DNA from 2 places in the Pseudodesulfovibrio methanolicus genome. Region 2 is predicted to be linked to the other one. Evidence: riboswitches for the same ligand, from Rfam matches in the RefSeq annotation. Region 2 holds a riboswitch; the other holds the start of a gene.
The links. A riboswitch is a leader RNA that binds a small molecule or an ion and turns the genes downstream of it on or off. The one in region 2 is predicted to bind cobalamin.
Positions count from the first base shown of each region.

Region 1: it holds a riboswitch for cobalamin, as region 2 does, so the genes downstream of both, V8V93_RS08850 (sirohydrochlorin cobaltochelatase) here and V8V93_RS16310 (ribonucleoside triphosphate reductase) in region 2, are expected to answer to the same signal.

Region 1 is NZ_CP146609.1:1,888,526-1,892,887, forward strand. It holds gene V8V93_RS08840 (ABC transporter ATP-binding protein) at 1-584, opposite strand, end outside; gene V8V93_RS08845 (FecCD family ABC transporter permease) at 577-1,614, opposite strand; gene V8V93_RS08850 (sirohydrochlorin cobaltochelatase) at 1,619-2,590, opposite strand; cobalamin riboswitch at 2,712-2,888, opposite strand; gene V8V93_RS08855 (chemotaxis protein CheA) at 2,902-4,362, opposite strand, start outside.
Region 2 is NZ_CP146609.1:3,440,638-3,444,999, reverse strand. It holds gene V8V93_RS16315 (hypothetical protein) at 73-297, opposite strand; gene V8V93_RS16310 (ribonucleoside triphosphate reductase) at 313-2,376, opposite strand; cobalamin riboswitch at 2,545-2,719, opposite strand; gene V8V93_RS16305 (methylenetetrahydrofolate reductase) at 2,784-3,656, opposite strand; gene V8V93_RS16300 (FmdE family protein) at 3,950-4,362, opposite strand, start outside.

The DNA.
Region 1 (4,362 bases), 1.6 Mb from region 2:
ACCACGGTGCGGCCCGCTCGGGCCAGCCGCGTCAGTTCGTCCATGGCCGCCATGGCGTGGCGGATGTCCATGGCCGAGGTGGGTTCGTCCAGGAGCAGGGCGGGGGTCTCCTGGGCCAGCCCGCGTGCCACGGCGGTGCGCTGGCGCTCGCCCCCGGATAGGTCGGCCACGGGGCGGTGCCGCAGGGCCTGGAGGTCCATGGCGTCCAGGGCCTGCTCTACGCGTTGCAGGTCATGGGGCGCGGGGCGGCTGAACCGGGGGATGTGCGGGTGCCGTCCCATGAGCACGGTCTCGGCCACGGTAAAGGGAAAGCGCAGGGCCTGGTCCTGGGAGACCAGGGCGCAGCGCCGGGCCAGCCGGGCCGGGGAGCAGTCGGAGACGTCTTCGCCGTTGAGGCGCACCGCGCCCCGGTCCGGCGCGAGCAGTCCGGCCAGCAGACCGAGCAGGGTGGACTTGCCGCTGCCGTTGGGGCCGACCACCCCGTGGACCATGCCGGGAGCGAGTTCCAGGTCAAGGTCCCGGAGGACCGGGGTGTCGCCGTAGGCGAAGCCGAGGCCCTGCAGGGTGAAGGCGGCGCTATCCACGGGCGAGCCTCCGGGAGCGACTGAATATCCAGCAGAAAACCGGACCGCCGATGAGCGCGGTGAGCACGCCGATGGGCACCTCGTGGGGCAGCAGCGCGCGGGTCACGGTGTCGGCCAGCAGGAGCAGGATGGCCCCGCCCAGGCCCGAGGCGGGCAGCAGCCAGCGGTTGTCCGGGCCCACGACCATGCGCATCAGATGCGGAACAATCAGCCCGACAAAGCCGATGACCCCGCTCACGGCCACGCAGACCGCGCTGACCAGGGAAGCGGTCACGAGCAGGATCAGGCGCACCCGGCCGGTGTCCACGCCCAGGCTCCGGGCCGAGCGGGTGCCCAGGCTCATGATGTTCAGGTCGCGTCCGTAGTAGAGGCAGACCGCGAAGGCCGCGAGCGCGGCACAGCCCGCCAGGGCCGCGTCGCTCAGGGTCCGGCCCACGAAGCTGCCCATGAGCCAGAAGACGATGACCGAGACCCGTTCGTCGGCCAGATATTTGATGAAGCTGATGCCCGCCGAGAGGATGGCCGAGACGATGACCCCGGCCAGGATGAGCGAGGCCGGGGACAGTTCGCCGTCCCGCCCGGCCAGGGAGATGACGGCGAAAAGGGTCAGGGCCGCGCCCGCGAAGGCCAGGACCGGGAGGGTGGCCGGACCCAGGAAGGCCAGCCCCAGGAGCAGGGCCAGGGCCGCGCCGAAGGCCGCGCCCGAGGACACGCCCAGGGTGAACGGGTCGGCCAGGGGATTGAGCAACAGCCCCTGGAAGACCGCGCCCGCCACGGCCAGGCCGAAGCCCACGGCCGTGCAGGTCAGGATGCGCGGCAGACGGACGTCGAAGAGAATGCCCGCCGCAGTGGTGCCCAGTGAATCGGCCGCCCCCCGCAGGCCGTCCAGCAGTCCGCGCAGGACTTCGCCCGGCGGGATGTGGATGACCCCCATTGTGCAGGCGGCCAGGGCCAGCCCGGCCAGCACGGCGGCGAGCAGGGCCACGGTCAGGCCGTTGCGCAGGGGAGTACGGGAGACGGCGTTCGTCATGGGCCTATTTCGCCGGGCCCTCGGCCATGGCGTCCTTGAGATGGTCCACGTAGATGTCGGCCCAGCCGTCGAGCATGCCCAGGCCGCGCAGGTCGGTGGTCACGGAATATCCCTGCTTGGTCAGCATGACCTTCCACGAGTCGTCCTCGTCGCCCGCCATGTCGTTGGAGGCGTGGTCTCCGGCCACGATCATGAACGGCTTGAGCAGGACCTTCTTCTTGCCGGCCCTCTTGAGTTGGGCGGCCATGTCGTCGAAGGCGGGGTACCCCTCCACGCAGCCGATGAAGATCGGGTAGCCGTATTCGCTCTGCAATATTTTTTGGAATTCTGCATAGATGCCAGTGGAGAAGAAGTCGTTGCCGTGGCCCATGTAGACCAGGGCCGCGCCGAGCCTTCTGGCCTGGTCCACGTCGACCTTGAGGATCTTGGCCGCCCGGGCCATGTCCTCTGTGTAGGGGTATTCCGTGCCGGGCATGCCCAGGGCCGGGCGGCCGACCGCGAGCCGGGCGAAGGGCATGTTCTTGGCCTTGAGGGTGCGGATGGCCTTGAGCCCGTCGGTCAGGGCGACCAGGTCGTTGAACTCCTCCCCCGCGAAGACGTGCAGGGATTGCACGGTGACGTCGCGGTAACCGTCGTTCTGGAGGTCCGCGATGGTGGCCAGCGGATGCTTGACGTACAGGACCTCCTCCGGGATGTCCGCGTGTGCCGTTTTCCAGGCCGCGTCGTCCTGGCGCTTCTGCCAGATGCGGCGGATGATGTTGGAGGTGAAGGCCAGGCGCACGGGCACGCCGGGGTTGGCCGCCTCCACCTTGGCCTGGATGTTCAGGATGGATTTGACCGCTTCGGGATAGGAGGTGCCGAAGGCGGCCAGGACGATGGCCGGTTTGACCGGGCCCTCGTCGTGGTGCCCGGCCTGGGCCGGGACGGCCAGGAGCAGGGCGAGCAGGAAGAAGATGGAGTTTCTGAACAGGGTCATTGTGTTCTCCAAAAGGGGCGGGTGAGGGAAAAAAAAGCCCCTTCCTCTTCGAATTCAGAGGAGGGGGTTCCGTATTTTCCCTTCTATACCTCGGCGGCAAGCCCACGTACCACCGTGGCAAGTCCTGTGAGCGCTCCAGGCAGGTCTTCCGGCTGGTCCCTCCCGCTGCCGCCTTCCCAGGGAAACCCCAGTGGCATGAATGGCAGCGGTTCGGCAGGACGTCACGGCGGCGGGTCCGCTCCCGATTCGCACGGGATTCCCTATTGAGTCCAAGGACACCTGAAGCTTGAGAACTATGCTTCAGGCAGCACTTATGTCAAGGACGATTGGGCCGCCTTGGCAATGCGGTCCTGGAACTGCTGGATCATCTCCTCGGCGTCGATGACCAGGGCGTCGGATTCGCCCATCATGCCGTAGCCCAGGATGGGGATGTCGAAGATCTCCTGCACCGGCACGGTGAAGCCGGTGATGACCACCTGTTGCTGGCGGAGCACTTCGTCCACCAGGATGGCCCCCTTGTAGTCGCCCACCCGGACCACGATGGCCTGGGCCATCTCGATGTTGTCGATCTCGGGGGTCAGCTCCAGGAGGTCGGCCAGACGGAGCAGGGAGTGGATTTCGCCGCGCACGTCCACGGTTTCGCGGCCGTCGGGCAGCTCGACCACGTCGTTGCGCCGGGGCATGTAGATCTCGACCACGTCGCGGCTGGGCATGATGAAGGTGTCGCCGCCCACCTTGCAGACCAGGGCGTCCACGATGCCCTCGTTGGCCGAGCGGTCCAGGGGGATGACGATGGTGAAGGCCGCGCCCTTGCCCAGCGTGCTCTGGATGGACACCTCGCCGTCCAGGGCGACCTTGATGGCGTTGACCACGGCGTCCATGCCCACGCCGCGCCCGGACACGTCGGTGATCTTCTCGGCGGTGGAGAAGCCGCTCTGGAGCACGAACTGGAGAATCTCCTCGGTTTCGTACTCCTTGTCCGGATCGGCCAACCCCTTTTCCAGCGCCTTGGCCAGGATGCGGTCCGGGTCCAGGCCGCGCCCGTCGTCGCTGACCTGGATAAAGGCGCTGTCGCCCTTGCGCCAGGCGGACAGGGTCACGGTGCCGGATTCGGGCTTGCCCGCGGCCTTGCGTCCCTCGGGGTCCTCCAGGCCGTGGTCCACGGCGTTGCGGAGCAGGTGGACCAGGGGTTCGTTCAGGGATTCGACGATGGTCTTGTCCAGGGCCAGGTCGTCGCCCTTGACCTCGAAGTCGAGCTTCTTGCCGATCTTCTGGGACAGGCTCTTCACCAGGCGGTGCATGGGCATGAAAATCTGTTTGAGCGGCACCAGGCGGATGGCGTTGACCTCCTGCTGGAGCCGGGTGATGACGTTGTCCAGCTCGCGCAGGCTGGAGGCCATCTGGGTCATGCTGGTGGCCCCGCCCTGGGCGATGACCGCGTAGGTGACCATGAGCTTGCCGACCAGCTCGATGACCCGGTCCAGCCGGTCCGTGGCCACGCGGATGGAGGATATGGCCGTGGACGGGCCCTTGGCGTCGGGCTTGGCTTCCGCCTTGGCATCGGGCTTGGCCTCTTCGGCCGCTTCCGCCTCCTCGGGGACCTCGGCTTCGACTTCGGCCTCGGCGGTGGGCGGTTCTTCGAAGGCCTTGGCCGCATCTTCCTCGGACTCCTCGACTACCGGGGCGGACGGGGAGGTCTTGATCTTGGCCAGGGCGTCGGCGCTGCCTTCGAGCAGGCCGCCCAAGGCGAAGAAGAATTTTTTCTGGGCTTC
Region 2 (4,362 bases):
GTTGGTCTTTCGCGACGTCCAGCGCCCGGCATGGCCCGAAGAGCGGCTTCGGCAACACCGCATGGCCGGGGATCAGTCGGGCTGGCTGGACGCCAGCTCGCTGATCGCCTTGAGGGTCTTGCCCCGGTCCTGGGCCAGCTTCTTCCATTTTTTCTTTTCCTTTTTCAGGGCCTCGACGGTGTGCAGCAGGTCCTGCACGGTGCGGGCGGGGTAGCCGTGCGTGGCACGGCTCCCCCTTCGCAGTTCTTCGTCGTTGTGCTGCCTGATGGAGGCGAGCTGGTTGGCGTCGAGTATCATCGGGTGTCGGATCGCCTATGCGGGCTGGCAGAAGGTTTCCCTGGAGTATTCGATGCGGTCCTTGTACTCCTCCTGCTTGCCCTTGTTCCAGCGGCCCACCGGGCGGTAGTAGCCGACCACGCGGGTGTAGACCTCGGTCTCCTTGTCGCAGGTCGGGCAGTTGAAGTGCTCGCCGTAGATGTAGCCGTGGTCCTCGCACACGGAGAAGGTCGGGGTGACCGAGATGTACGGGATCTTGGTCTTGCTCATGGCCTTGAGCAGGAAGTTCTTCACGCTCTCCTCGTTCGGGGCGGCCTCGCCCAGGAAGGTGTGGAAGACTGTGCCCCCGTTGTACAGCGTCTGGAGTTCGTTCTGGTGTTCCAGGGCGAAGAAGACGTCCGAGCTGATGCCCACGGGCAGCAGGGTGGAGTTGGTGTAGTACGGGGTCTCGCCGCCGGAGGTGTGGATGTCCGCGTACAACTCCTTGTCGATCTTGGCCAGCCGGTAGCAGGTGCCTTCGCCGGGCGTGGCTTCGAGGTTGTACAGGTTGCCGGTCTCCTCCTGGAACTGGACCACCAGCCGGCGCAGGAGGTTGAGCACCCGCTGCATCAGCCGGGAGCCGGACGGGGTTTCGAGCCCCTTGTGCAGCAGGTTCATGCACGCCTCGTGGCCGCCGATGAGCCCGATGGTCGAGAAGTGGCCCTTGAACCCGTTCTTGAGATAGCGCCGGGAGAACGGGAACATGCCCGCGTCCAGGTTCTTCTGGACCACCTTGCGCTTGAACTCCAGGGACTCCGAGGCCAGCCGGGCGTACTCGGTGACCAGATCCATGAAGTCCTCTTCGTTGTGGGCCAGGTAGGCCAGCTTGGGCAGGTTCAGGGTGACCACGCCGATGGACCCGGTCAGGTCGCCCGCGCCGAACAGGCCGCCGGTCTTCTTGCGGATCTCGCGCAGGTCCATCTGCAGACGGCAGCACATGGAGCGCACGTCCTCGGGGTTGAGGTCGGAGTTGATGAAGTTCTGGAAGTAGGGCGCGCCGTACTTGGCGGTCATCTTGAGCAGCAACTTGCCTTCCTCGGATTCCCAGGGGAAGTCCTTGGTCACGTTGTACGTGGGGATGGGGAAGGAGAAGATGCGGCCGTCCGCGTCGCCTTCGATCATGACCTCCAGGAAGGCCCGGTTGAACATGGCCATCTCTTCGGCGTACTCGCCGTATGTGGAGTCCTGAAGCTGGCCGCCGATGATGACCGCTTCCTTGGCGATGTGCGCGGGCGGCACGAAGTCCAGGGTGAAGTTGGTGAACGGCGACTGTCCGCCCCAGCGCGAGGTGGCGTTGAGGTTGTGCAGCAGCTTTTGGACCTGCTGCTTGACGTCGTGGTAGCTCAGCCCGTCGTTGCGGATGAACGGAGCCAGGTAGGTGTCCACGTTGTTGAAGGCCTGGGCCCCGGCCCATTCGTTCTGCAGGGTGCCGAGGAAGTTGACCATCTGGCCGCAGGCCGCGTCAAAGTGCTTGGCCGGGGTGGACGAGCAGCGGTCGCGCAGGTTGAACCCTTCGAGGAGCAGGTCGCGCAGTGACCAGCCGGAGCAGTATCCGGCCAGGCCGAAGGACAGGTCGTGGATGTGGAAGTAGCCGTGGGTGTGGGCCAGGCGGACCTCCTCGGGGTACTTTTCGAGCATGTACCGGGCCTGCACCGAACCGGCCATGTGCAGGATCAGCCCCTGGAAGGAGTGGGTCATGTTCGAGTTCTCGTTGACCCGCCAGTCCACGTTGTCCAGGTAGCCGTCGGTGACCTTGGCGATGTCCAGGAACGCCTCGTCCTGGGAGCGCAGCTCGCGCCGTTTCTCGCGGTAGATGATGTACCGCTCGGCCACCTTGTAGAGGCGGGCCTCCATGAGGACCTCCTGGACCATGTCCTGGACCTGTTCCTGCTCGGGGATGTCCACGTCCTTGAGCTTCTTTTCCACCTTTCCGGCCAGCCGGTCGGCGAGCAGCGGGTCCTTGATGCCGCTGCCTTTGAGGGCTTTGAAGATGGCGTTGCCGATCCGTTTGGTGGACCAGGTTTCGATGCAACCGTCTCGTTTGAGTATTTTGCTGGGCATGTACGTCTCTTGCAGGCAACGCGGAGGACGGCGCACGATCAGGGTGCGGCCGTTTGTTGAACTGCCTGCGCTGTCGCCGATGAACGGTCTCGCGGCGGAACCGCGAACCCGGCGACGGTTATCGGGTGGGCTTCATTTTCGTCCGCATGCGGGTTCCGCGATCCGCATCCGGCAGAAACGCTTCAGGTAGGTCTTCTGGCTCTCCCCGCCCGGCCCGCCTTCCCGCCTTGCGGCAGTGGCTCTCGGACCGGACCTTCATGGGGCTTACAGCGGCGGGACCGCTCCGGCTTCGCACCGGATTCCCTGTTATGGCCCGTGGGCCACCTGAAGGACATCGTGACGAGACAGAAGCTATCGCAAGCCGGGGGAGACCGCAAGGATCATTCGCCGGAATCTGCCGTCCGCGGTCAGCCTCCGAGCTCCGGGAGGCCCGCCAGGATGTCCAGGCAGATATCGGCGTTATTCAATGAATACAGATGGATGCCCGGTGCGCCCAGGTCCAGTAATTCGCGTATCTGCCGCCGGGCGATCTCAACGCCCTTGCGCCGCACGGCGTCGTCGCCACCGGCCCGGTCTGCCTCCTGGAGTTCCAGGTAGAGCTTGAGCGGGATGTTCGCCCCGCACAGGGCCAGGATGCGGTTCAGGGACGCCATGCTCAGGACCGGCAGGATGCCCGGAAGCACCGGCTCGGTCACGCCCCGGGTTTCCAGCCGACGCACCAGGTCGCGGTAGCGGCGCACGTCGAAGAAGAGTTGGGTCACGGCGAAGTCCGAACCCGCGTTGAACTTGTGGCAGGTCCAGCGCAGGTCGTCGTCGATGGACGGGGATTCCGGGTGGGCGTCCGGGTAGCAGGCCGTGGCCACGCCCATTTCCGGCCAGCCCTGCCGGACGAACTCCACCAGGTCCGAGGCGTGGCGGAAATCCTTCCATATGTCCTTGTCCTCGCCCGGCATGTCGCCGCGCAGTGCCAGGACGTCGCGGACACCCGCGTCCAGGAGGCGCTCGACGTACTCGGCGATGGACCGCTTCTCCGCGCCCACGCAGGTCAGGTGCGACATGACCGGCAGCCCGAATCGTTTATGCATCTCGGCGGCGATGTCGAGGGTGTTGTCCCGGAACGACCCGCCCGCCCCGTAGGTCACGGAGGCGAACAGCGGGTCGAGCCCCGCCAGCCGTTCCACCTGGGAAAAGAATCGCGGCCACTGCTCCCGCTCCTTGGGCGGGAAGAATTCGAGGGAAAGGGACGGGCCGTTGTCCTGGAGGCGGTCGATGATTTTCATGGCGTATCCTTTTTGAGATCGGTTGGAGCTGGGACCGGCGGCATCCGGCGCTGTCGGGAACCGGTGATAAATCTGTATATCAAGATGTATTGATATATCAAGCCGGGTCACATGGCAACCCCGGTCTGCGAGGAGGCGGGACCGTCTTGCCTGATTCGGCAACATGCTCATGGCCCGGCCGCTCGGCAAACGCCCAAAGGAAAGGCTTGGAAGGATTGCCTTCCAAGCCTTTTTGCGGGAGATCGGGCTGCGGGGGCAGGCCGGATCGGAGCGGTCGCGGTTGACCGAACGGGCTAATCGGACAGGGCGAGGGCATAGGGGTCGGCCCCGGCGCCCGCCACCTTGCCCGCCAGCGCGGCGGGACCGCTGAAGCGGCCGAGGGCTTTGATGCAGGCCAGCTTGTCCTGCATGTCCATCTGGGCGAGTTTCCAGGACATCTTGACGCGGGAGATAAAGAACAACGGGTTGCTCTTGCCGCCGGGCGGAGTGCGGTCCGCGTTGGTCACGCCGGTGAACGATTCGGACTTGGCCCAGTCGAAGCCGATAAACACGCCCTCACAGGTGTCCTTTTTCTTGTTCACGCGCATGGCGATGAGCGTCGGGGCCACACCGTCCTTGGCTCGTTTGTCGGCCGCCTTTGCCGAGAGCACGGAGTAGGCCCCGTGTTTGCCCATTGTTGCGCCATAGGCGGATTGCAGGGCGTCCA